One region of the Brachybacterium halotolerans subsp. kimchii genome, then DNA from elsewhere that is predicted to be linked to it. Evidence: predicted binding sites of a transcription regulator. Region 1 holds the regulator's gene; each other region holds the start of a gene.
The links. Region 1 encodes HrcA, which represses chaperone genes, less so after heat shock. Its sites were predicted from a motif close to TTNGCACTCGNNNNNNNCGAGTGCNAA; they were not measured.

Region 2: a site for HrcA is predicted at 4,426-4,452, ahead of groL (chaperonin GroEL). Genes of this name have one in related genera too.
Region 3: a site for HrcA is predicted at 4,313-4,339, ahead of groES (co-chaperone GroES). Genes of this name have one in related genera too.

What each region holds. Positions count from the first base shown of each region.
Region 1 is NZ_CP086254.1:372,505-382,906, reverse strand. It holds gene Bra3105_RS01735 (16S rRNA (uracil(1498)-N(3))-methyltransferase) at 1-707, opposite strand, end outside; gene dnaJ (molecular chaperone DnaJ) at 734-1,864, opposite strand; gene hrcA (heat-inducible transcriptional repressor HrcA) at 1,941-2,969, opposite strand; gene Bra3105_RS01720 (DUF3097 domain-containing protein) at 3,052-3,942, shown strand; gene Bra3105_RS01715 (DUF4870 domain-containing protein) at 4,092-5,174, shown strand; gene Bra3105_RS01710 (iron chaperone) at 5,283-5,666, opposite strand; gene hemW (radical SAM family heme chaperone HemW) at 5,753-6,949, opposite strand; gene Bra3105_RS01700 (hypothetical protein) at 6,946-8,976, opposite strand; gene lepA (translation elongation factor 4) at 8,976-10,402, opposite strand, start outside.
Region 2 is NZ_CP086254.1:3,321,232-3,331,633, reverse strand. It holds gene Bra3105_RS14880 (ABC transporter ATP-binding protein) at 1-89, shown strand, start outside; gene Bra3105_RS14875 (energy-coupling factor transporter transmembrane component T family protein) at 86-919, shown strand; gene Bra3105_RS14870 (hypothetical protein) at 936-1,751, opposite strand; gene Bra3105_RS14865 (GNAT family N-acetyltransferase) at 1,932-2,450, shown strand; gene groL (chaperonin GroEL) at 2,604-4,241, opposite strand; gene Bra3105_RS14855 (LytR C-terminal domain-containing protein) at 4,582-5,148, opposite strand; gene Bra3105_RS14850 (DUF3263 domain-containing protein) at 5,229-5,543, opposite strand; gene Bra3105_RS14845 (uracil-DNA glycosylase) at 5,643-6,323, shown strand; gene treS (maltose alpha-D-glucosyltransferase) at 6,405-8,183, shown strand; gene Bra3105_RS14835 (siderophore-interacting protein) at 8,206-9,192, opposite strand; gene Bra3105_RS14830 (variant leucine-rich repeat-containing protein) at 9,434-10,402, shown strand, end outside.
Region 3 is NZ_CP086254.1:3,425,134-3,435,535, reverse strand. It holds gene Bra3105_RS15320 (hypothetical protein) at 1-327, opposite strand, end outside; gene Bra3105_RS15315 (pseudouridine synthase) at 324-1,322, opposite strand; gene Bra3105_RS15310 (hypothetical protein) at 1,322-2,008, opposite strand; gene groL (chaperonin GroEL) at 2,267-3,856, opposite strand; gene groES (co-chaperone GroES) at 3,860-4,156, opposite strand; gene Bra3105_RS15295 (metallophosphoesterase family protein) at 4,407-5,300, opposite strand; gene Bra3105_RS15290 (GAP family protein) at 5,347-6,030, opposite strand; gene Bra3105_RS15285 (ABC transporter family substrate-binding protein) at 6,136-7,854, opposite strand; gene Bra3105_RS15280 (ABC transporter ATP-binding protein) at 8,066-9,832, opposite strand; gene Bra3105_RS15275 (ABC transporter permease) at 9,847-10,402, opposite strand, start outside.

The DNA.
Region 1 (10,402 bases):
CGCGCCCCAGCCTCCTTCAGCTGCGCGAGCTCCTCCGGAGAGATCCCGCCCTCGGGCCCGACGACCACCACGATCTCAGGCACCCCGGCAGGCACCTCGTCGGCCCGCAGGGCGCGCAGCTGCTCGGCGAGTCCCATAAGACCCACCGACTCCTGCTCGTGCAGCACGAGGACCATGGCCCCCGCCGCGTTGCGCTCGCGCAGATCCTCGACGAGCTGGGCGCTGGTCCGGGCCTCGTCGACCGCGGGGATGCCGCGCCGACGGCACTGCTTGACGGCCGCGCGCACGGTGCTCTCCCAGCGCGCACGGCCCTTCCGCAGCTTCTCGCCCTTCCAGACGGACACCGATCGGTGCGCGATCCAGGGGGTCACCCGGTCGACGCCCAGCTCGGTCGCCGACTCGATCGCCTGCTCGTCGCGTCCGCCGGTGGCCAGCGCCTGCACGAGGGAGAGGCGCGGTGAGCGGGCGACCGGATCCGAGGGCGCCTCGAGGAGACACAGGGAGAGCTCCTCCTTGCGGGCCTCGGTCACCTCGGCGCGGGCCTGACGGCCGTCCGCGTCGCTCAGCAGGATCCGCTCCCCCGCGCGGATGCGCGCGACCTTGGCCGCGTGCCTGCCCTCCTCGCCCGCGAGGTCGTAGCGCGATCCCTCGCCGAGCGATGCGAGGGCGTCGTCGAGCACCAGGAAGGCGGCGGGGGTGTCGGGCACGGGGTTGCTCCTCGGCGGATCGGGTCTCAGCGCTCGCGGAGGCGGTCGCGCAGCTTGCCGAACATGCCGTGCGATCCGCGCCGGCCGGAGGTGGCGGCGGGCTTCTCCTCGTCGCGGACGCTCGCGAGCTTCTCGAGCAGTTCGCGCTGCTCGTCGTCGAGCCGGGTGGGGATCTGCACGTCGAGCTCGACGCGGATGTCGCCGCGGGTGCTGCGGCGCAGCGGGGTGACGCCGAGGCCCTTGAGGACGATCTCCTCCTCGGGCTGGCTGCCCGCCTGGATCTCCACGGTGCGCTCGCCGTCGAAGGTCTCCAGGGGGATGCTCGCGCCGAGCGCGGCGGCGGTCATCGGGACCCGCAGGCGGGTGACGAGGTCCGAGCCCTCGCGCACGAAGACGTCGTGCTCGGCGACGGAGAGCTCGACGAAGAGGTCGCCCGCGGGACCTCCGGCCTCGCCGACCTCGCCCTCTCCGCGCAGCTGGATGCGGGTGCCGTCCTCGACGCCCGCGGGGATGCGCACCGTCACGGTGCGCTCGCTGGGGGTGCGGCCGTGGCCGGAGCACTGGGTGCAGGGGGACTCGATGACGTCGCCGTGGCCGCCGCAGACGGGGCACGGCGCCATCGTCACCATCTGGCCGAGCAGCGACTGCGCGACGCGCTGGACGTGGCCGCTGCCGCTGCAGTTGGTGCAGCGGGTGGGGCTCGTGCCGGGCTCGCAGCAGGAGCCCTGGCAGCGATCGCAGGCGACGGCGGTGCGGAAGGTGACGTCCTGTTCGGTGCCGAAGACGACGTCGCGCAGGCTCACCTCGGTGCGCCGCAGCACGTCGCCTCCGCGGCGCTGGCGCGGGGTGGGGCCCTGTCCGCGGCCGCGCATGCCCGAGGCGCCGGCGAACATGTCGAAGATGTCCGAGAAGTCGAAGGACGCCCCGCCGGGGAACCCGCCCATGCCGGGGCCGCCGCCCATGTCGTACTGGCGGCGGCGGTCGGGGTTCGAGAGGGTCTCGTAGGCCTGGGAGACCCGCTTGAACTTCTCCTGCGCCTCGGGGTCGGGGTTGACGTCCGGGTGCAGGGTGCGGGCGAGCTTGCGGTAGGCCTTCTTGATCTCGTCGGTCGAGGCCTCGCGGCTGACGCCGAGCAGCTCGTAGTAGTCGTCGTTCACGAAGGGGTCCTTGCTGTGGCGGTGGTTCGGTGGGGCGCGGGCGGAAGCGTCGGGTGCCTCATCTCGGGGACGAGCATCAGCCCAGGAAGCGGGAGACGTAGCGCGCGAGGGCCTGGACGGTGGAGATGCCGGTCACGTAGTCCATCCGGGTGGGGCCGAGGATCGCCAGGTGCGAGCCGTCACGGTACCCGGCGCCCACGAGGGACGCCTGGGTGAGCGCGTGCTCGGGGATCTCCTGGCCGATGCGGACCTCCACGGCTCCGGGCTCTGCGCGCATCGAGCCCAGCAGGCGCAGCAGCACGAGCTGCTCCTCGAGCACGTCCAGGAGCGGCTCGACCTGCGTGGTGAAGTCGCCGGCCGAGCGGGCGAGGTTCGCGGCGCCGGCCATGATGATGCGGTCCTCGGTGCGGCTGTCGGCGAGGCCCAGCAGGGCGTCGACGACCTCGCGGCACGCCTCTTGCACCGCGGCGGGGCTGCGGGTGACGAGCTCGGCGAGCGGATCGTGGAGGTCGGTGACTTCGCGGCCGACGACGGCCTGGTTCATGCGCGCGCGCAGGTCCGCGTAGAAGTCCGTGTCGAACTCGACGGAGCGCCCTGCGAGCAGAGGGATGGTGCGCTGGTCGACCTGGCCGGACTCGGTGATGAGGACGACGAGCAGGAGCGCGTCGGCCACCTTCACGAGCTCGACGTGGCGCACCCGGGCCTGCCGCACCGCCGGGTACTGCACGAGCGCGACCTGGTGGGTGAGCTGGGCGAGCAGACGGACGGTGCGCGTCAGCAGCTCGTCGAGATCGCCGGCGTCGTCGAGGAAGGAGCGGATCGCCCGCTTCTCCGGCGAGGACAGCGGCTTGATCGCGGCGACGTGGTCGACGAAGGCGCGATAGCCCTTGTCGGTGGGGACCCGGCCGGCGGAGGTGTGGGGCTGGGTGATCAGCCCCTCCTCCTCGAGCAGCGACATGTCGTTGCGGACCGTGGCCGCCGAGACCCCCAGATCGTGGCGGTCCAGCAGGGATTTCGAGCCCACGGGCTCGCGAGTGGCGACGTAGTCCTCGACGATCGCGCCCAGGATCTGCAGCCTGCGCTCCTCCACGTGCTCACCTCCCATGCGCTGGCACTGTTCGCTTCCGAGTGCCAATCCTACGCGTCGCCGACGCCGCTCCACGAGAGGTGTTCGCCACCGGTGTACGGTGTCGGCCGTGTCACCGCGATCCTTCCCCGACCGCTACGGCCAGGACGTCCTCTCCTCGCCCGCGCCCTCCCACCACCGCCGCGCCCCGCAGGCCGCCGACGTGCCCGCGCAGCGGGATCTCGTCGTCGAGGAGGCGTCCACGGGCTTCACCGGCGCGATCGTGCGCCTCGAGAAGATCGCCGGCGAGCTCGTCGTCGAGCTCGAGGACGGACGCGGTCGGCGCCGCGGCTTCCCGATGGGCCCCGGCTTCATGATCGACGGCAGGCCGGTGCGCCTGGTGCCGCCGCAGCGCGCCGCGGCCGCCGCTCCCGCCCGGCAGCGCTCCGCCTCCGGCTCCGTCTACGTGCAGGGCGCGAAGGCCCGCACCGCCCGCGCCTCGCGGATCTGGGTCGAGGGCAAGCACGACGCCGAGCTGGTGCAGAAGGTGTGGGGACACGACCTGCGCATCGAGGGCGTGGTCGTCGAGATGCTCGACGGCGCCGACAACCTCGCCGAGCGCGTGCGCGACTTCGCCCCCGGCCCGGGCCGACGCCTGGGCGTGCTGGTCGACCACCTCGTCAAGGGCTCGAAGGAGACGCGACTTGCCGAGGACACCATGCACCTTCCCGGCGCACGCGGGAACGTGCTGATCCTCGGCCACCCGTACGTCGACGTCTGGCAGGCCGTGCGCCCCGCGCGCGTCGGACTCCAGGCGTGGCCCCAAGTGCCCCGCGGCACCGACATCAAGGTCGGGACGCTGCGGGCGCTGGGCTGGCCGCACGCCGAGCAGGCCGACATCGCCGAGGGCTGGCAGCGGATCCTCGCGACGGTCCGCTCCTACGCCGACGTGGAGCCCACCCTCTCCGGACGCATCGAGGAGCTCATCGACTGGGTGACCACCGAGTCCTGAGCCGTGCGACGGGGGCTTTCCCCCGGGACGCGCAGCGGAACTCCCCCGCGCGCGGGCGTGATGCGCCCGATAGGCTCGTGGCGCACGTGAACCCGCTCGGCCTGCGCGACCGCGCTGCGGAGCGATCGAACCGGACGAGGAGCGATCCCATGAGCGAGAACAACGGACCCGTCGACCCGTATCGGCCGACGCAGGACGACGGCACGGACCGGACCGGGTGGGCGGCCGACCCTTCGCAGGCCGGCGCCGCACCCGAGGGCGTCCCCGGTGCCGAGGGGACGGACGCGCCCGGTGGCAGCGCATCCGCCGAGAACGCCGCCGTGGACGGTGCAGAATCGGCGGGCGCCGGGGACACGGCGGATGTCGCGGACCACGCGTCCGTCGACGGCGGCGGGTCGTTCAGCGTGGACAACGAGTTCTCCGCTCCCCGACCGACGGACGACGGTCAGACCACTGCGTATGGGCAGGCCTCCCCCTATGGGCAGGCCACTCCCTACGGGCAGGCATCGCCCTACGGCGCGGGTGACGCGTCCCAGTCGTCCGCCGCGGGCGCGCCTCCGAGCGGCGAGCAGAGCGGCTACGGCTACGGCCACGGCGGGTCCGCGCAGAGCTCCGGGCAGGCAGGTCCCCAGGGCGCGGCTCACCAGAACCCCGCCGATGGGCAGGGCGGATACCAGGAGAACTCCGGGTACGCGCAGAACACCGGATACCCGCAGGGTGCGAGTGGGCAGCAGGGCGCAGGCGGACAGCAGGGCGCCTACCAGCAGATCCCGGGCCCGACCCCCGCGGGCGACTGGTCGAACACTCCCCCTCCGCACATCAAGGGCGTGTACCCGGGGCCGCTCACCGGACAGCCGACGGCCGAGTCCGACGTGAAGCTGTGGTCGATGCTCGCGCAGCTCGCCGTGGTGATCGGGTACCTCATCAGCTTCGGAACGCTCGGCTGGCTCGGGCCGCTGATCATCTTCCTGGTCTTCAAGGACCGCAACCGCTTCATCCGCTTCAACGCGGCCGAGGCGCTGAACGCGGCGATCGCCGTGATCATCGCGGAGATCGTGCTGACGATCGTGTGCGGGATCCTCGCCCTGATCTCCCTGGGGATCCTCTCGTTCCTCTTCGTGGTGGTCGCCGTCCCCGCGGTCCTGCACATCATCTTCGCGATCATGGGCGCCGTGAAGGCGAACGACCGCCAGTGGTGGAACTACCCCATGAACATCCGCCTCGTGAAGTGAGCGGGTGGCCGCGCGAGCGGTCGCCGCATCGGACGACGGGAGGGCCCGGGATCATCTGCTTGATCCCGGGCCCTCCCGTTGTCCGCACGATGCAGGTGCCGGCGTGCCCTACCTCCAGGTGACGCCGTCCACCTCGTACTCGCGGAGACGATGGCGCATCATCTCGCGCAGCAGGTCCACCGGGGCCGGCCGCCCGTACGGGAGCTTCACGGTGCCCTTGCCGGTCTCGAAGTCCTCCAGCTGCGCATCGAAGGCCTCGCGGGTGCTGGGCGTGAAGGCCGCGTTCGCGTGCTTCGCGTGGGTGCTGACCACGAACAGGATCATGCCCTGCGGGTGCACCCAGGCGACGTTGCCCCATTTCAGCTGCTCGCTCGCCTCGGGGACGACCTCGCGCGCGAGCTCGCGCAGCTGCTGGGCGAGCTCGAGGGCGGGACCGTCCAGCCCGGCGAAGTACTCCTCGACGGTCTTCGGCTTCTCGGTGCGCGCGGTCATGCGGACAGTCTGGCACCGGCCCCGCGCCCGTGCACGGGATCCCGTGCATCCGCACCCGGAGGACGCAGCGCTGGTGGCCCCTGACGTCAGGGCACGAGGTCGCGGATGACGGCGTCGGCCAGCAGACGGCCCTCCCGCGTGAGCACCGCCCTGCCCTCGGCGAGGGCGTGGGGATCGAGGTGGCCGCGATCCCGGTGGACGGCGAGCATCCCGCGGGTCTGCCCGGGCACCTCCTCGACCGGGAGCCCGTCGGCGATGCGCAGCTCGAGCATGATCCGCTCGAGGAGACGATCCTGCTCGGTCAGCTGCTCGGACTCCTGCACGGGCAGGACGCCCTGGGCGAGCATGCCGGCGTAACGGCTGGGGTGCTTGACGTTCCAGGCGCGCATGCCGCGCCGATGCCTGTGCGCACCGGGGCCGATCCCCCACCAGTCCGCACCGCGCCAGTAGGCGAGGTTGTGACGGCAGCGCTCAGCGGTGGTGCGGGCGAAGTTCGAGACCTCGTACCACTGCAGTCCGTGCGCGCTGGTGAGGTCGTCGATGAGCTCGTACTTGTCGGCCATGTCGTCCGGATCGGGCTCGGAGATCTCACCGTGGCGCAGCCGACGGGCCATCGCCGTGTTCCCCTCGATGATCAGCGAGTAGGCGGAGAGATGGTCGACGTCGCAGGCCAGGGCCGCGCGCACCGACGTCTCGACGTCGGCGACGGTCTCCCCCGGCGTCCCGTAGATCAGATCGAGGCTCACCGAGAGCCCCGCGTCCTTCGCCCAGGCGACGGCCTGCGGGACCCGCTCGGGATCATGCGTGCGGTCGAGCGTCGCGAGCACGCTGCGCACCGCGGACTGCATGCCGAAGGAGACGCGGGTGATGCCGCCCTCGACCAGGGTGCGCAGCGACTCGGGGGTGACGGAGTCCGGGTTCGCCTCGGTCGTGACCTCGACGTCCGGCGCGAAGGGCACGAGCGAGCGCAGATGGGAGAGCATCGCGACGAGATCGTCGGCGGGAAGCAGGGTGGGTGTGCCGCCGCCGAAGAACACCGTGGAGACCCGGTCGTAGTCGATGCCGTGGGCCGCGTCGTCCGCGAGGGTCAGGTCCATCTCGCGCATGGCGTTGGCTGGGTACTCGCGCTGGGACCCGCCGCCGCCCAGCTCGGTCGCGGTGTAGGTGTTGAAGTCGCAGTATCCGCAGCGCACCGCGCAGAACGGCACGTGGATGTAGACCGAGAGGTCGCGCGATCCCCCGGTCTGGTCCGCCTCGGGCGCGAAGGCTGTCGTGGTGCTCATCCGGGATTCTCCTCGCTGCGGCCGGGGATCTCGATGCCGGGCAGGGGCTCCAGATCCGTCAGGGCGTCGTGCAGTGTGATCGGGAGCGGCGGGATCCGGCGTGCGAACTCCTCCGCGCTCATGGCCTGCAGCTCCCTGCCGAGCTCGATGGCCGTGTCCTCGAGCATGGCCGCGCGGACGGCACGCTCCCAGCCCTCGGCCGCTTCGCCCAGGAACAGCACCCATCGCACCTCGCCCGTGCGCAGGTCCAGCACCTGCAATGAGCCGAAGTCGGCGACCGAGCCGTCGGCGGGGCCGAGGGCGATCTCGGCGAGGGCCGGCGCCACCTCGAACTCGAGGACGAAGTCGGCGAACTCCCCCGGCCGGGGCCATCCGTGGGGCACGTGCCGTCGGAACCCGCGACGCCCGGGCCGGGCAAGGCCCCGGCAGTCGCGCAGCCGGTGGACGAGGCCCGTGCGCGTGCCCATGCGGGCCTCGCCGTTCCTGCGCTCGAGGGAGATCGTCTGCATTTTCGCGATGCCCCGCTTCTCCGGGGACGTGAACCGGGTCCCTCGCTCCACATGCGTCTGCAGCGAGTGCTCGGCGTCCACGCGCAGCGCCTCGCGCTGCTGGTCGCGGATGACCGCGGCGCGATCGGCCGGAAGGTCCAGGCGGACGGCGTTCCACAGCGTGGGCGAAACAGGCGCACTGTCTGCTTCCTCGGACGGCGCCGGCTCGTCCTCGGCATACAGCGCGCGCAGATGGCTCTCGTCCGTCGGTGCGGCGAGGGCGGCGGCGACCTCGAGGATGACGTCCGGGTGGGCGCGGGAGACGGTCTCATCGAGCAGCACGGCGGGCAGCGCCGGGAGGCGCCGGCGCAGCCGCTCCGGATCGATGTCGCGCAGCTCGCGGGCGAGGTCGAGGCAGCGACGATATGGGAAGCCGTCCCGGATCGCCTCGTTCCACAGCGCCGCCGCCCTGCCCATGAACAGCACCCAGCGGACCTCCTGGCGCGCCGGATCCGCGACCAGGAGCGATCCGATCTCTGCGCGCGGCCGACCGGGACGGGGCAGGCATCCGGCCAGCAGCGGGGCCAGTCGATCCTTGAGCACGGGGAGCATGCTCCGCTCCGGAGCGGGCCTGAGGTCATCCCTCCCGTCGGCCGACGGGGCCGGGCCGCGCAGCACCTTCCCGTCGCTCATGCGCACGGAGCCGCCGCTGATCTGCCGCACCGACTGCGGCGCGAGGGCATCCAGGAGGAGCAGTCGCAGGTCCGCGATTCCATCGGCCGACGACCATGCCGCGGCTCCGGAGGCACCCTGCGCCCGCGCCACGGTGTTCTCCCGGTCCAGCCGCTCGGCCCGCGCGTGGTCAGCGAGGATCGCAGCGGCCAGATCGGTCGGGATCTCGAGCCGCAGGCCGTCCTCGAGACCGGGGACGTCGCGCACCTCGCGCGGCCCGGACGTCGGTGCGGAGTCGGAGCCCGCTGCTGCGGCGGTCGCCGACGGGTGCGACCCGCTCGTCGTCCGTACGTACCTGTACCAGGTGCGCCCCAGCACGTCCCCCGCGTCCTGGGAGACCGAGACCGTGCGCAGGAGGGTGCCGTCGCGATCGAGGGTGAGGCGGTCGGAGACCGTGGTCGTGTCGGCTCCGTGGAGCACTCCGTCGACCTCGTAGGAGACCCGCCCGATCCCGGCGCGGGGCACCAGGTGGAGCGCATCCCCCTCGGCGATGACGCGGCCCTCGCTCGGGGCCGGCGTGTCCAGCAGGGTGCCGTCGAGCTCCCACCATGCGGTCGACGTCGCGCCGTCGACGGTCTCGGTGAAGACGCCGTCCGAGGAGATCCCGAGCTTCGCACCTGCCGCCGTGGCGAATCCCGACGGGGGCGCCGAGGGATCCTCGTGCACCCAGCGCTTCGCGAGAGCGGGGCTGTGCCCCTCCTGGCCGGTGCCGAGCAGGACCGGGTCCGTCGCGCCCGTGAGGGCCCAGGTCCCCGCGACCGGGCACGATGGCGTGGACCGGCCCGGGGACTGCGGGGCCGCGGCCATCACTTCTTCTTCGCGTCCTTGCTACCGCTGTCGCCGCCGCCGTCCGAGGAGAGCGCGGCGATGAAGGCCTCCTGCGGCACTTCGACGGAGCCGATGTTCTTCATGCGCTTCTTGCCCTCCTTCTGCTTCTCCAGCAGCTTGCGCTTGCGCGAGATGTCGCCGCCGTAGCACTTGGACAGCACGTCCTTGCGCATGGCGCGGATGTTCTCGCGAGCGATGATGCGGGAGCCGATGGCGGCCTGGATGGGCACCTCGAACTGCTGGCGAGGGATGAGGTTCTTGAGCTTGCCGGCCATCTCGACGCCGTAGTGGTAGGCCTGCTCGCGGTGCACGACGGCGCTGAAGGCGTCGACCGGTTCTCCCTGCAGCAACATGTCGACCTTCACGAGATCGGCGGCCTGCTCGCCCTCGACGTCGTAGTCCAGGGACGCATAGCCCTTGGTCCGAGACTTCAGCTGGTCGAAGAAGTCGAAGACGATCTCGGCGAGCGGCAGCGTGTAGCGGAGCTCGACGCGATCCTCCGAGAGGTAGTCCATGCCCAGCAGGCTGCCGCGCTTGGACTGGCACAGGTCCATGATCGCGCCGATGAACTCGCTAGGGGCCAGCAGCGTGGCCCGGGTGATCGGCTCGCGGATCTCGCGCACCTTGCCCTCGGGGAAGTCCGAGGGGTTGAGCACGTCCACCTCGGTGCCGTCCTCCATGGTCACGTGGTAGATCACGCTCGGGGCGGTCGCGATGAGGTCGAGGTCGAACTCGCGCTCGAGGCGCTCGCGGATGATCTCGAGGTGCAGCAGCCCCAGGAAGCCCACGCGGAAGCCGAATCCGAGCGCCGTCGAGGTCTCGGGCTCGTAGTTCAGGGCAGCGTCGTTGAGCTTGAGCTTGTCCAGCGCGTCGCGCAGGTTGGGGTAGTCCGAGCCGTCGATCGGGAACAGGCCCGAGAACACCATCGGCTTGGGATCCGAATAGCCGGCGAGGGGCTCGGTGGCGCCGTGGCGCGCGGAGGTGACGGTGTCGCCGACCTTCGACTGGCGCACGTCCTTCACGCCGGTGATGAGATAGCCGACCTCGCCGGGGCCCAGGCCCTGGGTGGGGATCGGCTCCGGGGAGATCACGCCGAGCTCGAGCAGGTCGTGCTCGGCGCGCGTCGAGAGCATCTCGATGCGCTCGCGGGCCGAGAGCCGGCCGTCGAAGACGCGCACGTAGGTGACGACGCCCCGGTAGGTGTCGTACACGGAGTCGAAGATCATCGCGCGGCAGGGGCCGTCCGCGTCGCCCGTCGGGGCGGGCAGGGTGCGCACCACGTGGTCGAGCAGCTCGGGCACGCCCACGCCGGTCTTGCCGGAGACGCGCAGCACGTCGTCGGGATCGACGCCTACGAGCTGGCCGATCTCGGCCGCGTACTTCTCGGGCTCGGCGCCGGGGAGGT
Region 2 (10,402 bases), 1.1 Mb from region 1:
GCGACCCGATCGCGCTCGTCCATCGCTTCGTGGCCGCGGACCGCGCCGAGCGGGCCCTCCACGCGGACCCCGGGGAGGATGCGCGATGACCGCTCCCCTCCTCGGGTACGTCGAGCGGCCCGGACTGCTGCACACCCTCACGGGCACCGCGAAGCTCGTGCTCACGATCGCGATGGTGCTCGCGGCGATGATCAGCTTCGACGTGCGCTTCCTGGCGACGCTCGGGGTGCTGTCGATGATCGGCTGGGCGCTCTCGAGGGTCCGGCTGCGCGATCTGGCGACGGTGCTGTGGATCATCCTCACCTTCATGGTGCTGAACAACCTGCTGATCTTCGTGTTCGCGCCGGGCTACGGCAGCGAGCTGCTGGGCGCCCGGCACGTGATCGTCGACGGCCCCGGGCGCTGGGACCTCACGCAGGAGCAGCTGTTCTATCAGCTCGCGGTCACCCTCAAGTACTTCGCGATGCTGCCGGCGGTGCTGCTGTTCGTCGCGACCACGCGCCCGCCCGAGTTCGCCTCGTCCCTGCACCGCATCGGCGTCCCGTACAAGGTGGCCTTCGCCGTCTCCCTCGCCCTGCGCTTCATCCCGGACATCCAGCGCGAGATGCGCACGATCTCCCAGGCGCAGCAGGCCCGGGGTCTCGACATCTCACGGAAGGTCGGGCTGGTCACGCGCGTGCGCAACGTGGTGTCGACCCTCATGCCCCTGCTGCTGGGCTCCCTGGACCGCATCGAGACGGTCTCCAGCGCCATGGAGCTGCGCGGCTTCGGCCGCGGCCGCGGGCGCACCTGGTACGACGTGAAGCCGATGCGCACGAGGGACTGGGCCACGATCCTGGGCGCGGCCGCGGTGGTCGCCGCCGCGATCGTCCTGGTCGTCGTCGACGGCGGCCGCTACTGGAACCCGTTCGGGGCCTGAGAGCTCCCGACCGCGATCAGGCCGAGACCCGCCGCATCACCGGGTCGGCGATGCGGCGGCTCGGCGCGCACAGCGTCTGCCCCAGCAGGGCGAACGCCTCGTCGCGATCCGTGAAGCGACCGTAGTCGTGGCGCACGAAGTCGGAGAGGTCGAAGTCGGGTTCGTCGGTCCGCCCGTCCCAGTCGATCGCGCAGCGTCCGGCGGCTTCGAAGAGCGTCTCCGAGCCGGTGTTCGTGAACGCTGCGCCTCCGCGGCAGCCGATCGGCCCGAACAGCTCCGCGGCGCTCGTCCAACCGGCACCGGACCCGCCGGCGTCGGCCCCGTTGCCAGCGGTCGTGTCCGCATACCGCTGCGATGCGAGCTCCAGCTCGGGCCAGACCAGCAGCATCGCGTCGGGCAGCACCCACCGCGCGGGACCGAAGCGGTCGTACCAGAAGGAGGCGTCGATGAGCAGCGCCCGCACCCGTGTGCGCACGCCGATCGCCCGCGCGACGCTCTCGAGCACCGCGAGCCGCTGGCTGCACGATCCCGTGCCGCGCGCGATGATCCGAGAGGCCGGCACGGTCTCGTCGAGCGCGTAGACCGGGGAGATCTCGGTCGCGATGATCCGGTGGGCGGCCTGCAGGACCGTTCTCGGATCGGTCGACACGGCCGCGTCGCGGGACCGGCCGACGAGCGTCGTCACCGCCGCGGAGCGATGGTCGAGGATCGGAGTCGGAGCAGTCGACCCGTCCGCCGCCGCTCGCGGCACATCCTCATCGCTCAGCATCAGGCGGCGGCACCATGGCGTGAGCATGATCGTGGGACGTGCGCAGGTGGATGCGGTGCTCATGAGCATGGCCCTTCGGACTCTCGGCGCGACGGCTCTCCCGACTCCGGACGCCACGATCCTCTCACCCCATCCAGGCGGCTGTGCCGTTGTGGACCGGCCATGCTTCCACAAGACCACAGCAGGAAGGTGCGCCATCGCCGCGGAGCCGGGTCGAGATCTCCTGCTGCTACGGTCCACTACATGGGCTTCACGATGCGGCGCGCAGTGCCCGACGACGAGGAGGCGATGCGGCGCGCGGTCTACGCAGCGTGGCGCTGGCGCGAACCGTGGGACGACTCCGCGTACCGGATCCACGCTGCCGCTGGGGCACCCGACTCCTACGTGGATGGCTTCGGGACCCGCGCAGGCGACGCAGGAGTGGTGGCCGTCCCCGACTCGACCGACGAGGAGATGTGCGGGGCGGCATGGTTCCGACTCTTCACGCACCAGAGCGCACGGGCAGGATTCGTGAAGGACACGATTCCTGAACTGGTGCTGGCCGTCGACGAGCGCTTCCGGGGCGTCGGGGTCGGTGGCAGACTCCTCGACCGGCTGCTGGAACTCGCGCATGACATGGGCTTCCTCGCACTCAGCCTCCACGTCGACGCCGAGAATTCGGTTGCGACTGCGCTCTACAGGTCTCGAGGCTTCGAGACAGTCCGCACCACGCCGAACGGAAGCGTGATGGTGCGTGCCCATGGGCCTCGCGGCTCGTTCTGACGAAAGGCGCGGCAGTCTCGTGCGCACGAGCAGACGGCACCCGCGCACGCAGCAACGCGGCCGCGTGACCATGCAGGTCACGCGGCCGCGCCGTGTGGTGAAGCGTTCGCGATCGCTGGTGCGATCACCGCCGGGCAGATGCCCGGTGGCGGATCACATCATGCCGCCCATGCCTCCCATGCCGCCCATGTCGCCGCCGCCGGCGGCCGGGGCCTCGGGCTCCGGCTTGTCGGCCACGACGGCCTCGGTGGTGAGGAACAGGCCGGCGATCGAGGCCGCGTTCTGCAGCGCCGAACGGGTGACCTTGACCGGGTCGATGATGCCCGCGGAGAGCAGGTCCTCGTACTGGCCGGTCGCGGCGTTCAGGCCCTGGCCGATCGGCAGGTTCTTGACCTTCTCCGCGACGACGCCGCCCTCGAGGCCGGCGTTCACGGCGATCTGCTTGAGCGGGGCCTCGATGCCGACGGACACGATGCCCGCGCCGGTCGATTCGTCGCCCTCGAGCGAGAGGTTGGCGAAGGTGTCCTTGCCCGCCTGCAGCAGCGCGACGCCGCCACCGGCGACGACGCCCTCCTCGACGGCCGCCTTCGCGTTGCGCACGGCGTCCTCGATGCGGTGCTTGCGCTCCTTGAGCTCGACCTCGGTCGCGGCGCCGGCCTTGATGACGGCCACGCCGCCGGCCAGCTTCGCGAGGCGCTCCTGGAGCTTCTCGCGGTCGTAGTCCGAGTCGGAGTTCTCGATCTCGGTGCGGATCTGCTTGACGCGACCGGCGATCCGGTCGGCCTCGCCCGCGCCCTCGACGATGGTGGTCTCGTCCTTGGTCACGACGACCTTGCGCGCCTGGCCGAGCAGCTCGAGGCCCGCGGTCTCGAGCTTGAGGCCGACCTCCTCGGAGATGACCTGGCCGCCGGTGAGGATCGCCATGTCCTCGAGCATCGCCTTGCGGCGGTCGCCGAAGCCGGGGGCCTTGACCGCGACGGACTTGAAGGAGCCCTTGAGCTTGTTGACGACGAGGACCGCGAGGGCCTCGCCCTCGACGTCCTCGGAGAGGATCGCGAGCGGCTTGCCGGCCTGGATGACCTTCTCCAGCAGCGGCAGCAGGTCCTTGACGTTCGAGATCTTCGAGTTCATCAGGAGGATGTACGGGTCCTCGAGGACCGCCTCCTGGCGCTCTGCGTCGGTGACGAAGTAGGGCGAGAGGTAGCCCTTGTCGAAGCGCATGCCCTCGGTGAGCTCCAGCTCGAGGCCCATGGTGTTGGACTCCTCGACCGTGATCACGCCCTCCTTGCCGACCTTGTCGAGGGCCTCGGCGATGAGCTCGCCGATGGCCGGGTCGGCCGCCGAGATGCCGGCGGTGTGGGCGATCTGCTCCTTGGTCTCGATCTCCTTGGCCTGCGAGAGCAGGGTCTCGGAGACCGCGGCGACGGCCTTGTCGATGCCGCGCTTGAGAGCGATGGGGTTGGCGCCCGCGGCGACGTTGCGCAGGCCCTCCTTGACGAGGGCCTGGGCGAGGACGGTGGCGGTGGTGGTGCCGTCGCCCGCGATGTCGTCGGTCTTCTTGGCGACCTCCTTGACGAGCTCCGCGCCGATCTTCTCGTACGGGTCGTCGAGCTCGATCTCCTTGGCGATGGAGACGCCGTCGTTGGTGATGGTCGGCGCGCCCCACGACTTCTCGAGGACGACGTTGCGACCCTTGGGGCCGAGGGTGACCTTGACGGCGTCGGCGAGCTGGTTCATCCCGCGCTCGAGACCGCGCCGGGCCTCCTCGTCGTATGCGATGAGCTTGGCCATTGTGGAATCTCTCCCGTATCCGTGGTGTCCACCCGACCCTGTGCCCGCGACGGACGGCACCAGGCGCCGTGTTCACGTCACGCGGCGCCGGGTCCCTCACGGGGCCGGAATGCTCCTGGCTCTCCGCCGACGATCGCGCCCTTCCGGACGCTGTCACTCGTCGGCGTCGAGTGCCAGATCATCATAAGCACTCTCCCCCTCGGAGTGCTAACCCCTCCCACGGATTCCGCCGTCGGCGCATCCCTCGCATGTGCGGCCCCCGGCACGCACGAGGGGCCGGCCACCGTCCCCGGTGACCGGCCCCTGCGCGGCGCCTGCGCGCGTGACTGCGCCGAGCTTCTCAGCCCTCGGGCTGCTCGACGGCGACGAAGGTGATGCGGTTGTCGTACTCGTCGCTCTGGCGGGCGTCGCCCGCGCCGACCTCGTCGGCCAGGGCCTGCGCGGAGGCCTTGTCCTTGTCGTCGCGGTAGAAGACGACGCTCTCCTGCTGGACGTTGTCCGCGGTGCCGATGCCGACCTTCGTCCACCCGGCGTCGGTCAGCGACTTCTCCCAGGCGCCGGCCATGCCGGAGATCCCGCCGGCGTTCATCACGAGCACGGGGGTGGACTTGTCCGGCTCGGACTGGTCCTCGCCGCCGCCGTCGGAGGCGTCATCGCTCTTCGACGAGTCGTCCTGCGAGCTCGCGGCCGTGGTGGGCGCCTCGGCGCGGTCGTCCCCCGACTTCCCGAGCCCGCCGATGGTGAACAGCAGCACGAGCAGGACCACCACCGCGACGGCGATGATGATCAGGTAGACGAGGTTCTGGCGCCAGAACGACTCCTCGGCGCGATGCGCGCCGTGGTAGGCGACCTCGGTCGCCTCCTCGTCGAACTGGTCCGGAGGGTAGGGGTACTCGGAATCTGCCACGGACCCATTGAACCAGCTCCGAGCCGACGGAGCGGGGAGCCACACGCGATGCGCGGGCGACGTCTGCGCTGTGTCCCGGCTCAGGCGGCGTGGCCGGCGTCGCTCGCGCTCACGCGCCGGGCGCGCAGTCGGTGCACCAGGGCGGGCGCGGCGCGCAGCGCCTCGGGGCGGTCGAGCAGCGCGTTCAGCCGCACGTAATAGGCGGTCGGGGTGAGAGCGAGCTCCTCGCGGATCCGCCGCTCCTTCGCCCCGACGTACCGGAACGTCCGCTCCTCCATGGCGAGGATCGCGCGCTCCTGCGCCGTGAGCCCCGTGCTCCCGTCGTCCCCAGAGCGCTCGGCGACCCCGGAGAGGTCGTCGGGATCCTGGGCGGGGAGGTCGGCGGAGGCGGGCATGGATCCACCCTACGGCCGTGGGCCGGGCCGTCCGTCCCGGCGCGCCGAGGGCCTGTCGGACCGCCCCGGCCCCGTCGCGCCGCATGCCAGACTTGCCCCATGCCGCGCCCCCTCGCCGAGACCATCGCCCCCGACTGGGCCGAGGCCCTCTCCCCCGTCGAACCGGCGATCCATCAGATGGGCGACTTCCTGCGCACCGAGGCGGAGTCCGGCCGCGGATACCTGCCGACGGGACAGAACGTGCTGCGCGCCTTCACCCGGCCGCTCGCCGACGTGCGCGTGCTCATCGTGGGCCAGGACCCGTATCCGACGCCCGGCCACCCGATCGGGCTGTCCTTCGCGGTCGAGGAGCACGTGCGCCCGATCCCCCGCAGCCTGCAGAACATCTTCAAGGAGATGCAGGAGGACCTGGAGATCGCCCCTGCGCCCCACGGCGACCTCAGCGCCTGGCAGGACCAGGGCGTTCTCCTTCTGAACAGGGTGCTCACGGTGCAGCCGGGCTCCCCCGCCTCGCATCGCGGGAAGGGCTGGGAGGCGGTCACGGAGGCGGCGATCCGCGCCCTGGCCGCGCGCGGCGGACCGCTGGTGGCGATCCTGTGGGGCCGTGACGCGCAGAGCCTGCAGCCGATGCTGTCGCCGACGCCCTGCATCACCTCCCCGCACCCGAGCCCGCTCTCGGCCTCGCGCGGGTTCTTCGGGTCCCGCCCCTTCTCCCGCGCGAACGCCCTGCTGGAGCAGCAGGGGGCGCAGCCGATCGACTGGCGGGTCGTGCGGGACTGACGCGCCCGGAGGCATGGCGCCGGGGCACCGGCCCGCCTACTGTGGGACGACCCGCTCGGCGTCACTCCGGAGGATCGCGCGATGGCACTGAACCCCGCCCAGTTCACACCACAGGGCCCCGGGGTCGACTACGACCCCCACTGGTACCGCAAGGCCGTGTTCTACGAGGTGCTCGTGCGCGGCTTCGCCGACGGCAACGGCGACGGCACCGGCGACTTCACGGGGCTCATCGAGCGCCTGGACTACCTGCAGTGGCTGGGCATCGACTGCCTGTGGCTGCCTCCCTTCTTCGCCTCCCCCCTGCGCGACGGCGGGTACGACATCTCCGACTACGGCGCGGTGCTGCCGGACTTCGGCTCCATCACGGACTTCGAGCGCCTGGTCTCCGAGGCCCACCGCCGGGGGATCCGCGTGATCATCGACCTGCCGATGAACCACACCTCGGACAAGCACCCGTGGTTCCTCGAGTCCCGCGCGGACCCGGAGGGCCCGTACGGCGACTTCTACGTCTGGTCGGACACGGATGAGAAGTACCGCGAGGCGCGCATCATCTTCGTGGACACGGAGGAGTCGAACTGGACCTTCGACCCGGTGCGCCGCCAGTTCTTCTGGCACCGCTTCTTCTCCCACCAGCCGGACCTGAACTTCGAGAACCCCGCGGTGCGCGAGGCGATGTTCGACGTGGTGCGCTTCTGGCTGGACAAGGGCGTGGACGGCTTCCGGGCCGACGCCATCCCCTACCTCTTCGAGGAGGAGGGGACCGACGGCGAGAACCTCCCGGCGACCCACGCCTTCCTCGCCGACCTGCGCCGCTTCGTGGACGAGAGCTGGCCGGGCCGCGTGATCATCGCCGAGGCCAACCAGTGGCCCGAGGACGTCGTGGAGTACTTCGGCACCCCCGAGGACCCCGAGTGCCACATGTGCTTCCACTTCCCGGTGATGCCGCGCCTGTTCTACGCGCTGCGGGAGGGCAGCGCACGTCAGATCGTCGAGATCATGGCGCAGACCCCGGAGATCCCGCAGGGCGCCCAGTGGGGCACGTTCCTGCGCAACCACGACGAGCTCACCCTCGAGATGGTCTCGGGCCAGGACCGCTCGGCGATGCTCGGGTGGTACGCGCCCGACGCGCGCATGCGCGCGAACGTCGGCATCCGCCGGCGCCTGGCCCCGCTGCTGGACAACTCCCGCTCGGAGATCGAGCTGATCCACGCCCTGCTGCTCTCGCTGCCCGGCTCCCCGTTCCTCTACTACGGGGACGAGATCGGCATGGGCGACAACATCTGGCTGACCGACCGCGATGCCGTGCGCACCCCGATGCAGTGGACGCCGGACCGCAATGCGGGCTTCAGCGACATCACCGATCCCGGCAAGCTCTACCTGCCGGTGATCCAGTCGCTCGTCTACCACTACGCGACCACGAACGTCGAGGCGCAGATGGCGCACTCGGGATCGCTGCTGCACTTCGTGCGCTGGATGCTCGCGGTGCGCCGCGAGCACGACGCCTTCGGCATGGGCGCCTACCGGCACGTCGAGGCGGACAACGAGCGCGTCCTCGCCTTCACCCGGACCTACGACGGCGCGGACCACGGGGAGGAGGCCGCCCAGCACGCCGAGACCCTGCTGTGCGTCTTCAACCTCGCCCCGCAGCCGGTGACCGCGCGCGTCGCGCTCGAGGGGCCGGGCCGACGCACCGTGCGCGACCTCTTCGGCGGCGCCGAGTTCCCCTCGCTCGGCGAGGACGGAACCCTGGACGTCATGCTCCCCGGCCACGGCTTCTACTGGCTGAAGGTGCGCCCCCTCGGCGAGCAGGGCGAGCCGATCACCCGGACCACGGCGATCCCGGTGATCGACCCGGAGTGACCCGGAGCGACCGGCCCCGCAGTCAGCCCTCGGCCTTGCCGATCCGCCAGTACCCCATGAAGGCGACCTGCTTGCGGTCCACGCCGATCTCGCGCACGAGGTAGCGGCGCAGGCGCTTGACCACGCCCGCCTCGCCCGCGATCCACGCGTAGAAGGGGCGCTCGTCGGGGTGGACCTCGGAGGTGCTGCCGTGGGCGGCGTGGGTGAGCTGCTGGGGCACCTCCCAGAGAATCGTGGAGTCGATGTCGACGTCCTCGAGCTCGACCCGCTCGCCGGCCGACGGGTCGGCGGGCAGATCCGCGTCGGCCGCGACGGCCTCGCGGACCGCGGGCTCGAGCAGGGAGCCGTGCTCGGCGCCGTCGCGGGCCAGCCACACGACCTCGACGCCGGCCGGCCCCTCGAGATCCAGGCGGTCGGCGGCCGTCGGCACCTCGAGGAGGGCCCGGCCGCGCACGTCGGACCCGCGCAGGGACTCGAGGATCGAGGCGATCGCGGGCACCGCGGTCTCATCGCCGACGAGCAGCAGGTCCTTCGCACCGCCGGGCTCGAACTCGATGCCGCTGCGGGACTGCTCCCCTCCGCGGCGGGGGCCGATGAGGTGCAGGCGCCCTCCGGGGCGCACGGCCTGCGCCCAGCTGCCGGCGGGCCCGCCAACGCCGTGCTCGTCCGTGTGCAGGACCATGTCGACGACGAGCTCGCGGGCGGCCTCGTCCCAGTCGCGGATCGTGTACGTGCGCATGGCGCCGCGCACGTCCTCGTCGACCTGCAACCAGGCCTGGTACCAGGAGAGGTCATCGCTCTGGTGGCTCTCGAGGAAGTCCACGAGATCGAAGGCCGGATCTCCCCCGCCCGGCGGGATGATGAGCTTGAAGCGCTGGTCGAGCGGGTGGTGGTCGATGCCGAACTCCGCCATGCCCTCACCGCCCAGCACCACGCGGCGGAAGGCGGGGGTCATGTCCTCGACGCGGAGGACCTCGGCGAGATGGGCGGTGGTGGACGGACGCGTCACAGCAGCTCCTTCGGATGTGCGGGCGGGCAGCGCGGGGCTGCGGGGCGGAACAGCGGGGCGCTCGACCATTGTGCCAGGCAAGGCTGTCCTCACTGAAGGGCGGCGGAGGGTCCGCCAGATCACATCCGGCTCGACCCGCCGACCGGGGCGTGTGGCATCCTCGGTGACTGCGCACAGCGCCGCCCTCGCCGCGCGCCCGGAGACGGGCCGCGCGCAGGGCGCCCACCGACAGGAGAACGATGTGAACGAGACCCCCCGGTCACCCGCCGAGGAGGCCCAGGATCCGAGCACCTCGCCCGAGAGGCTGATGGAGCTCACCGAGCGGCACCCCCAGCTGCACGGACTCCTGGTCGAGAACCCCTCCTGCCCGGACGTGGCGCGGCAGTGGATCCTCGCGACCAACCCGCGCGTGCGCGCGAAGCAGGTAGCGCAGCAGCCCGGCCCTGCACAGCAGCCCGATCAGGAGCAGCGGCCCGACCAGCAGCAGGAGGAGCGCCAGCAGCCCGCTCCCGCCGCGGACGGCGACCTCGAGGACACCGGGGACGTGCTCGCGACCCGGCAGCTCCAGCGCACCGACTCCACGGACCCCGCCCCCGCCTCCTCGGCCCCCGAGGGCGATGACGGCCCGCCCACCCAGGCCATGGCGCCCTCCGACGCCCCCGCCCCGCTGCGCAGCGAGCCGCCGCATCCCGCCGCGGCCGACCAGCAGGGCCAGGAGCCGCCGACCGCCCCCGGAGGCGATCCCGACGCGCAGTCCGCATGGGGGCTGCCGCCGGTCGCGGACGCCCCCGCGACCGCCCCTGCCCTGCCCCCGATCAAGGCGCCTCAGGAGCATCCGGCAGCCGCCCCCGCAGCCTCGATCTCGACCTCGAGCGGCACGGTGCGCCACGTGAAGCCCGACGGCGGGGTCGTCCCGCTCGGGCCCGCCGCCTCGGCCCCGTCGATGCCCTCGCCCGCGCAGTCGGCGTCCGCGCCGGACCAGGGCTACGGCTACCCGGCTCCGGCCCCGACCGCGAACTTCGAGGAGCCCGTGCAGGCCGGCGCCGCCTACGCCGGGCCCGCCGAGTACGACGAGCAGGACGGCCACGACGACGGCGGCGACGAGGACTCGGGCCGCAGCCGCGCCACCTGGTGGGCGTGCGGTGGCTGTCTGCTGCTCGCCCTGATCGTCGCCCTGGTCGCGATCTTCGGCCTGCGCTCCTTCTTCTCC
Region 3 (10,402 bases), 1.0 Mb from region 1:
CGGCACCAGCGCCCACACCGCGACGAGCGCCCACACCGCGAGCGCACCCACGAGGTACTGCACGATGCCCGGCGCGAGCAGGCGCACCAGCAGGTCGTCCTCCCCCGCCCGCAAACGCCCGAACCTCCACGCCTGGATGCCCGCGGCGGGGAACGCGCCCAGCAGCAGGGCGAGCAGCGGCAGCCCGATGAGCGCGCCGGGCAGGTACCGGGCACCCAGGGTCGGGCCGACGACGAGCCGGCCGCGGCGCGTGCGGCGGGGCCGGGGCTCGGCGGCGGGGCCGGATGCGGCCGGGCCGGATGCGGCGGGGTCGGGGGCCGCGCTCATGGAAGCTCCTGCATGCTGCGGAACGCGCGGTCCCGGCCCGTGACGGGATCGGTGAAGGCGAGCTCCTGGGAGAGCAGCGCGAGGGGCGCTGTCGCAGGGACGGTGCGCGGGTAGAGGTCGTCGCCCGCGATCGGTGTGCCCCGATGAGCGAGCTGGGCGCGCAGCTGATGGGTGCGGCCGGTGCAGGGGTGCAGTCGCAGCACGATGCTCGCGCCGCCCGCCCCGGCGGCGCTCACGTCGGCGTCGGCCGCCTGCAGCACCTCTCCCTCGGTGAAAGCGTTCGGCTCTCCGGGGACGACGCGCGTCTGCAGCTGCCCGTGGGTCTTCTCGAGCCGGTCGTGCATCGTGAACCGCTCCCCCGCGCGCTGCGGGATCTGCACGACCCCGCTCGCCTCGACCCGCGCGAGGTACGTCTTGCGCACCGCGCCGCGAGCGAAGAGCCCCTGGTAGGCGGCGCGCTCGGCCGGGACGGTGCCGAAGGCGAGCACGCCGGCGGTGCGTCGGTCCAGGCGGTGCAGCGGCGCGAGGGTCTCGATGCCCGTAGTGCGGCGCAGACGGACCAGTGCGCTCGCGAGCACGTGGGCCCCGCGCGGCATGGTCGCCATGTCGTGCGGCTTGTCGACGACCAGCAGGTGCGCGTCGTGCAGCAGGATCCGCGGGTCCGGGCCGGCGACGTCCTCGTCCCGCAGCTCGCGGTGGAACCAGAGCTCGTCGCCGGGCGCGACGGGATCGGACGCCGACCAGGCACGGCCGTCGGCCCCCACCACCTCGCCCGCCTCGAAGCGGGAGGCGAGGGACGTGGCCTCCGGATCGAGCAGCGCGGGGAAGCGGGCCGCCAGGGCGTCGAGGGCGCGCGGCGCATCCGCAGCATCCGCAGTGTCCGCAGTGTCCGCAGCGTCCGTCGGCCCGACCTTCCAGCGCACGGGGTCCAGGCCGTGCCGCTGGGACAGGGGCGGTGCTGCGCGACGCGCCCGGCGCCGGGCGGCGCGGCCCATCACAGGCCCCAGATCGCGAAGGTCACCGCATTGTGGGCGATGTAGAAGAGCACCAGCAGCGCGAGCAGAAGGTTCGGGTGGGCCTCGGCGAGCGAGATCCAGTCGCGATGGGTGCGGCGCAGCTCCTCGACGCCGATGGACTCGATCTGCTCGATGGGGACCCCGGCCCCGCGGGCGCGCCGCAGCGTCTCGAGCTGGGCGCGGGGGCCGAACACGCGGCCGGAGACGACGGCAAGGCGCGTGCCGTCGGGCCGCAGCAGCTCGAGCGCGTCGAACATGGATCCGGAGTCGAGCAGCTCGGCGGCCCGGCCGGGGCGCCGGATGTCGCGGATCGCGACCACGCTGCCCACCTCCTCCCAGTCCGCGGTGCGGGTGCGGCGGCACAGGCCGCGCAGGCGGAAGCCGTGCTCGTCGACCTGCAGCCAGATGGTGAGGGTGCGCAGGGCCCACGCGATCGTCACCACCAGCACGATGATCCAGATCAGCAGGGGGAGGGTGAAGACGGCGTCGTGGCCGAGGCGCGCGTCGTGCCAGAGGTGCTGGCCCAGGAAGCTCGTGAGCACCAGGAACTCGAGCACGCCCGCGCAGAGCGCGGCGGTGATGAGGGTGCCGACGACGCCGCTCGCGGCGGGCCCGTAGACGCGCTCGGGCATCGCCTCGGGGGCATCCGAGCTGATGGGGTCCACGGCGCTCCCTTCGTCCCTGCTCCGTGCCTGCGGCGTGCATGCTGCGTGGGTGGCGGCGGCGTGCTGGGATGCTCTGCCGACTCGCCGACGGGTACTGATTCTAGGGTCCCGCTCCCCCGTCCCTGGGAGCACTCCGCATCGCGTCGCGCACCGCGCGGAACGGGCGCTCGCGGACCGATGATCGCCCGGCCCCGGACAGCGCGGCGCCCCGCCGGAAAGGTTCCGACGGGGCGCCGCGCTCGAGGGGCGGAAGGGGACTCAGTCGTCCTCGTCCTCGTCCTTCTTCTCGACCACGAGGGTCTCGGTGGTCAGCACCAGCGCGGCGATGGAGGCCGCGTTGCGCAGGGCGCTGCGGGTGACCTTCACCGGGTCGATGATGCCGGCCTTCACGAGGTCGACGTACTCGCCGGTCGCGGCGTCGAGGCCGTGGCCGACCTCGGACTCCTTGACCTTCTCGACGACGACGTAGCCCTCGAGGCCCGCGTTCTCGGCGATCCAGCGCAGCGGCTCGACGAGCGCCTTGGCGACGGCGCGCGCGCCGACGGCCTCGTCGCCCGACAGGCCCTGCTCCTCGGAGAGGACGGAGGACGCCTGCACGAGCGCGCTGCCGCCGCCCGCCACGATGCCCTCCTCGATGGCCGCACGAGTCGCGGAGACCGCGTCCTCGATGCGCATCTTCTTCTCCTTGAGCTCGACCTCCGTGTGGGCGCCCACCTTGATGACGGACACGCCGCCGGCGAGCTTGGCGAGGCGCTCCTGGAGCTTCTCGCGGTCCCAGTCGGAGTCGGTGGCCTCGATCTCGGAGCGGATCTGCGCGACCCGGTCCGCGACCGCCTGGTCGTCACCGGCGCCGCCCACGATGGTGGTGGTGTCCTTGGTGACGACGACACGGCCGGCGTGGCCCAGGACCTCGGTGCCCACGGACTTGAGGTCCAGGCCGAGATCGGGGGTGACGACCTGGGCGCCGGTGAGCACCGCGATGTCCTGGAGCATGGCCTTGCGGCGGTCGCCGAAGGCCGGGGCCTTCACGGCCGCGCCCTTGAAGGCGCCGCGCAGCTTGTTCACGACGAGCGTGGACAGCGCCTCGCCGTCGACGTCCTCCGAGATGATGAACAGCGGCTTGCCGGACTCGACGACCTTCTCGAGCAGCGGGAGGATGTCGGCCACGGCCGAGATCTTCCCCTGGTTGAGCAGGACGTAGGCGTCCTCGAGGACGACCTCCTGGCGGTCCGCGTCGGTCACGAAGTGCGGGGAGATGTAGCCCTTGTCGAACTGCATGCCCTCGGTGAAGTCCAGCTCCATCGCCGTGGTGGAGGACTCCTCCACGGTGATGACGCCGTCCTTGCCGACCTTGTCGAAGGCCTCGGCGAGCAGCTCGCCGATCTCGCGGTCCTGGCTCGAGATGGCGGCGACGTCGGCGATCTGGTCCTTGCCCTCGATCTCGATGGCGACCTCGCCGAGCCTGGCCGAGACGGTCTCGACCGCGGACTCCATGCCGCGCTTGAGCGCGGAGGGAGCGGCGCCGGAGGCGACGTTGCGCAGGCCCTCGTGCACGAGCGCCTGGGCGAGCACGGTCGCGGTGGTGGTGCCGTCACCGGCGACGTCGTTCGTCTTGGTGGACACCTCCTTCGCGAGCTGCGCGCCGAGGTTCTCGTAGGGATCCTCGAGCTCGACCTCACGGGCGATGGTCACGCCATCGTTCGTGATGGTGGGCGCGCCCCACTTCTTGTCGAGGACGACGTTGCGGCCCTTGGGGCCGAGCGTCACCTTGACGGTGTCGGCGAGCTTGTCGACCCCGCGCTCGAGGGCGCGGCGTGCTTCCTCGTCGTAGATGATCTCCTTGGCCATGGATCAGGCCTCGACGATCGCGAGGATGTCGCGGGAGCCCAGGATCAGGTACTCCTCGCCGGAGTACTTCAGCTCGGTGCCGCCGTACTTCGAGTAGACGACCTTGTCGCCGACCTTGACGTCCAGCGGGATGCGCTGGCCCTTGTCGTCGAAACGGCCCTCGCCGACGGCGACGACGGTGCCCTCCTGGGGCTTCTCCTGGGCGGTGTCGGGGATGACCAGACCGGACGCGGTGGTCTGCTCCGCCTCGGTGGGCTGGACGACGACGCGATCCTCGAGGGGCTTGATGGAGACCGACATGCGGCTCACTCCTTCGTGTTCTAAGACTCGACGTGAGTTCTGGACGGGTTCCCGGTCCTGGTCGTCGTCGCGGTGCCGACCCGGGGGAGCCCGGTCGCGGCGGCCATCTGGCACTCTCGGCCGATGACTGCCAACGCGCCCACTCTAGAACCCGCTCTGGCACTCGCGCAACACGAGTGCTAACCCTCGGGACGGCTGTTCGCCCTGGGCCGACGGCGGTGCCCGGCAGGCGGGCCGGCACGGAGCGGGCTCAGCGCCCCGCGGCGTCGAGGATCTGCGCGACGACCTCGGGCCCGAACTCGTAGACGGGGCGCTCGGGGTCCTCGAGGGTGTCGCCGCCGCTGGCCCACTCGGCGCTCGTGGCGCGGACCCCGGGGGCGCCGGGGACGTCGATCTCCACGAGCTGCGCGCCCGAGCGCGCGCCGGCCCGTTCGACGCCGCCGGGGGCGAGCGGGTCCACCACGTTGGTGATCCCGGGGCCGACGAGCACCGGGATGCCGGCGATGCTGCCCGTCATCGGATGGTGGTAGTGCCCGGACAGGATCGCGCGCACGTCGCTGCCCGCGAGGACGTCGGCGAGCGCGTCGAGGCCGTCGAGGTCCAGGCCCCGCAGCAGGGGCGTCGCGCCGACGAGCGGCGGGTGGTGGATCGCGAGGACCGTCGGCCCGGCCGCCTCTCCCCCGTCGGCCGCTCCCTCGGCGGCCGGCGCGGCGAGAACCTCGCGCAGCCATTCGAGCTGCTCGGGGTCGAGGTGCCCGTATCCGGCGCCCGGGACGCTCGAGTCCAGGACGATCGCGCGCCCTCCGCGGGGCAGCGCGTGGACCCTGTCCTGCCAGGGTCCGCCGTGGTCACCGGGGCCCGCGACCTCGGCGTAGGCGGAGGGGACGTCGTGGTTTCCCATCGTGACCACGAGCGGCGCGTCGAGCGACGCGGCGAAGGGGTCGAGGATCTCGTGCAGCAGGCGGTAGCTCGCGACGCTGCCGTCGTCCGAGGCGTCGCCCGTGTGGACCACGACGTCGACTCCCTCCATCCCGCGCACGCGCGCGAGGAGGGCGCGCAGGGCGGCGGCGGTGTCGATGCGGTCGTAGTGGCGGGAGGCCGGGTCTCCGTAGAGGTGGGTGTCCGTCAGCTGCAGGATGCGCATGGCGCCACCTTACGAGGGGAGGCCGACGGCGCGGACCCGTCCCGGCTCAGCCGTGGTGCCCGAGCAGGCCGAGCGCGAGGAACACGAGCCCCGCGACGGCGAGGCCGGCAGCGATCCACGGGCGCGGATCGGCGCGCGCGAGACGGTCGCTGAGGCGGGTGATCCGTCGGGCGAGACGGGGGAAAGCCTGCCAGGCACGGGCGGCGAGCAGGTAGGGGCCGGTCAGGGCGGCGAGGAACACGGCGTACTCGAGGACCTGCAGGGCGATCACGGGGGTCGCGGCGGTGATGACGCGGCCGGTGATGTACATGGTCGCCATCCCGCTGAGGCTGGACATGGCCTCGCCCGTGCCGATCGCGACCAGCCGGGCCGGGGTCTCGCGGCGCGGGGGTCGATGAGTCCTCGGCCGACGGCGCCTCGCGCTGCGCGCGAGGACGAGAGCGGCGAGGAGCAGCAGCACACCGGCGACCAGATCGACGCCGCGCCGCACGAGCAGGCGCTGGGCGTCGGTCTTCGCGAGCGCCGTGAGCGTCTCGGGGTCGACCACCCGGAAGAGCAGCAGATAGATCGTCGCGCCGAGGGCGAGGCCCGCGCACATCCAGGTGATCGAGCGCGCGGCACGGGATGAGGTGGTGAGGAGGTGCAGCGTGATCCCCGCGGTCGACGGGCTGAAGCCGAAGACGAGCCCGAGGCCCACGAGGCTCACGGCCGCCGCGATCAGCGCGTGCATGCCCTCCCCCTCCCCCTGTCGTGGACACCTTCGCATGCCTCGGCGCCGCGCACGACGCAGGGCCGCCCCGCACGGATGCGGGACGGCCCTGCGCGGGGAGGGCGATCAGCCCTTGAGCTTGTCGGAGTCCTTCACATAACCGACGAGGGTCCAGTCAATGTCGGCGAAGCCCTTGGCGCCGAAGTTCGCCAGGTCGTCGTCCTGGACGTAGAAGTCGTACGACTGCCAGAGCGGGAGAGTGCCGGCCAGCTCCCACAGCCCCGCATCGACCTGGTTGATCAGGTCGAGGCGCTTGGCGTGGTCGGTCTCGACGGCAGCCTGATCGATGAGCTTGTCGGTCGCGTCGTTTCCGATCTTGCCGAAGTTCTGTCCGCCCTTGGTCTTCCAGATGGAGTCGCCGCTGGAGAGGAACGGGTTGCCGATCCAGCCGAACAGGGTGATGTCGAATTCCTGGGCGCCGATGTACTTCGAGAAGAGGTCTGTCGGCGGAACCTTCTGCACCTTCATGTTGATGCCGACGGTCTTGAGCTGCTCCTGGACCACGGGCACGACGGCCTCGTTGGTCTTCGAACCGTCGTTGTAGACGTAGGTCAGCTCGAGCTGCTTGCCGTCCTTCATCGCCTTGTCGCCCTCGAGCTTGTATCCCGCCTCCTCGAGGAGCTTCTTGGCCGCATCGGGATCGTACTTGCCGAAGTCGCCCGAGTTGTCCTTGTAGCCCTCCTGGTTGGTCATCAGGAGGCGGTTATTGAGCTGCTCGGGGTTCTTCGGGTACGGCATCGTGGAATTCACCGAGAGGAAGACCTCCTCGCGATCGATAGCCCGGAAGAAGGCCTGGCGCACCTTCTGGTCCGCGAGCGGGCGGCCCTTCGATCCGTTCAGAGTCAGGTGGCTCCAGTCCGGTCCGGCGGACTTTCGCAGGGTCGCACCGTTGCCGATCATCGGCTTCACGACGGAGTACTGGGCAGGGACCGTGGTGTTGAGCGCGTCCAGCTGACCGTTCTGGAAGGAGGTCGCCGAGGCGGAGGGGTCTTCGATGGTCGTGAAGAGGACCTGGTCGAGAAGCGGCTTGTCTCCCCACCAGTTGTCATCCGGCTCCAGGAGGACCGTCTTGTTCGCCGCGTCGATCTTGCCCACCTTGAAGGGACCGGCGGTGACCTTCGGCTCCTTGAGCCATCCCTCGTTGTACGCCTTCGCGGATTCCGCGAGGGAGTCCGGCATGACGGAGATCAGCCCCATCCAGTCCGCGTACTTCTCCTTGAAGGTGATCTTGGCGATCAGCTCGCTGTCTCCCTGCTCGACCTTGTCGATGAGCGTGTACCCCTCGGTCGACGCGACCTGGTAGTCCTCGTCCTTGCCGCTCTGGATCGTGATCACGTTCTCGATCGACTTGAAGTCGATCGGGGTGCCGTCCGACCACTTCATGTCGGGGTTCAGCTCCACCTCGACGACCTGCGGGTCCTCAGAAGTGAGCTCGATGCGCTTGGTGTACTGCGGATTGGCGGAGACCTCGCCCTTGGCATCGGCCTTGATGAGGGAGGGGTACACGAGCGCCATCATCTCCGAGGTGTTCGCCTCCGCTCCGTCGACGTGGAAGGAGTTCCAGTTCGCGGGGAACGCGTTGTTGGACAGACGCAGCGCGCCGCCCTCGCCCAGCTCGCTGCGATCCTTCGGGTTCATGTCATTGGAGTCCGCCGCGATGGCCTCGCCATCACCGCTACCACCGGACCCGCCGCCCTGGCCGTTGTCCTGGCTGCAGCCCACGAGGGCCACACCGGTCACGGACAGCGCAGTTGCGCCGAGCATGGAACGCCGCGTGAATCGCATATGTCTCTCCTTCATGCGCGCACCCCGATCCTTTCGGGGCGGCTCGTCAAATCCCCCTCGGCGTCCGCTCCGACCTCCGATGGCCGACGTGACGTGGTGCACAAGGTGTGACCAGCATACGAACGGTAGGTCACAACGTCGTGCATCTGAACAGGGTGTTATCCATTCGCAACGTTCTACACGCAGGGCGCCACCCAGGCGCGGACGGACCTCACGAGGTGGACAGGCTCCCGGTCCCGACGCCACCGTGGCCCTCCCCATGGAACGCCTGTGCGTCGATCACGTTCCGGCCGCGCGTGCGAGCGATCCGGGGATCCGGGATCGGCACGGCTGCCAGCAGCTCCTTGGTGTACTCGTGCTGCGGATCGTCGAAGACGCGCTCCGTCGGCCCGGACTCGACGATCTGCCCCTTGCGCATCACGGAGATGCGGTCGGAGATGTGGCGGACCACCGAGAGATCGTGAGAGACGAAGAGGTAGGACACGCCCAGGCGGGTCTTGAGGTCTGCGAGCAGGGCGAGCACGCCCGCCTGCACGGTCACGTCCAGGGCCGACGTCGGCTCGTCGAGGATGATGAGCTTCGGATCGCAGGCGAGGGCGCGAGCGACGCCCACGCGCTGGCGCTGACCGCCGGAGAACTCCGTGGGATAGCGCGATGCATGCTCGGGCTTCAGTTCGACCGTCTTGAGCAGCCAGTCCACACGTTCGTTCATCTTCTTCGCGCTGTACCCCTGGACCCGCATCGGCTCCTTGAGGATGTCGCCGATGGGCATGCGGGGGTCCAACGAGGCCATCGGATCCTGGAAGACCAGGGTGACCTCGGAGCGCAGCTTCGCCCGCTCCTTTCTGCTGAGCGAACCCGTGGGCCGTCCGTCGATGCGGATCTCGCCCTGCTGCGGGGTGCGCAGCTGCATGATCTCCATCAGCGTGGTGGTCTTGCCGCAGCCCGACTCCCCCACCAGGGCCATGCACTCGCCCTCGCGGATGTCGAAGGAGATGCCGTCGACCGCGCGCTGCTCGCCCACCTTGCGGCGCACCACGGCACCCTTGGTGATCGGGTAGATGCGGTGGAGGTCGTCGACTTCGAGCACGGCGGGCCGGGCCTCGCGCGGACGGGAGTCCTCCGATGTGGCGACCTCTGCGACCTTGCGCATCGCCGCCCCAGCGACGCTGCCGCCCTCGGCGCCCTGATCGATCCGCGGGACGGCTGAGAGGAGGTTCCGCGTGTACTGCTCGCGGGGCTCGTAGAAGATCTGCTCGACGTCGCCGGTCTCGACCATCTGCGCGTCCTTCATCACGAGCACGCGATCGGCGAAGCCCGCGACCACGCCCATGTCATGGGTGATGAGGATGGTGGCCGCGCCCAGCATCTCCTGCGCGGACTTCAGCAGCTCCATCACCTGGGCCTGGATGGTGACGTCCAGGGCGGTGGTCGGCTCGTCGGCGATGATCAGCTCGGGCTCATTGGCGATCGCCATCGCGATCATGACCCTCTGGCGCATGCCGCCGGAGAACTCGTGCGGATACTGCTGTGCACGGCGCCGGGGCTCCGGGATGCCCACGGCCTCCAACAGCTCGATCGCGCGATCGGCCGCCTTCTGCTTGCTGACGTCCGGGTGGTGGATGCGCACCACCTCGGAGATCTGGTCGCCCACGGTGAAGACGGGTGTCAGCGCCGAGAGCGGGTCCTGGAAGACCATCGAGATGGTGTCGCCGCGAAGCGGGGAGAGCTCCCGATCGTTCATCGTGAAGATCTTCTTGCCCATCAGCTCGATGTCGCCGGTGATCTGGGCGGAGCCGGGCAGCAGGCCCATGACGGCCAGCGAGCTCACGGACTTGCCGGAACCGGACTCCCCGACGATGGCCAGGGCCTCGCCGGGACGGACCTGGTAGCTGAGGTTCTGGACGGCCTGGACATGGCCCGCCTCGGTCTCGAAGCCGACGCTGAGGTCCGTGACGGTCAGGATGGGATCGCTCATGCCTGCTGTTCCTCTCAGACCCGGCTGGAGCCGCTGGTCGGGTCGAGGGCGTCGCGCAGGGCTTCGCCCATCAGATTGACGGAGATGACGAGGGCCGCCAGCACCATGGCCGGCGGGATCCAGGTCCAGGGGGCGGCGATGTTGTAGGCCTGCAGCACCGTGCCCAGGGAGACGTTGGGGTACTGGATCCCGAAGCCGATGAACGACAGGCCCGTCTCTCCGAGGATCGCGGCGCTCACGCCCAGCGTGGTGTCGATGATGATCCAACTGGCGATGTTCGGGATGATGTGCCGCACGATGGTCGTCACCGGGCTCACGCCCATGAAGCGCGAGGCCTCGACGTACTCGGTGCGCACCAGCTGCTGGGTCATCGCCCGCAGCACACGGGCGGTCAGCATCCACGAGAAGACCGCGAGCAGCGGGATCAGCCAGAGCCAGCTCGCCTGCTGGAGCACCGGGCTGAACAGCATCAGCAGCAGCAGTGACGGGATCACCAGGAACAGGTTGATGAGGTTCACCAGCGCGCCGTCGACGAAGGCGCCCCAGCGGCCCTTGTAGCTCACATACCCG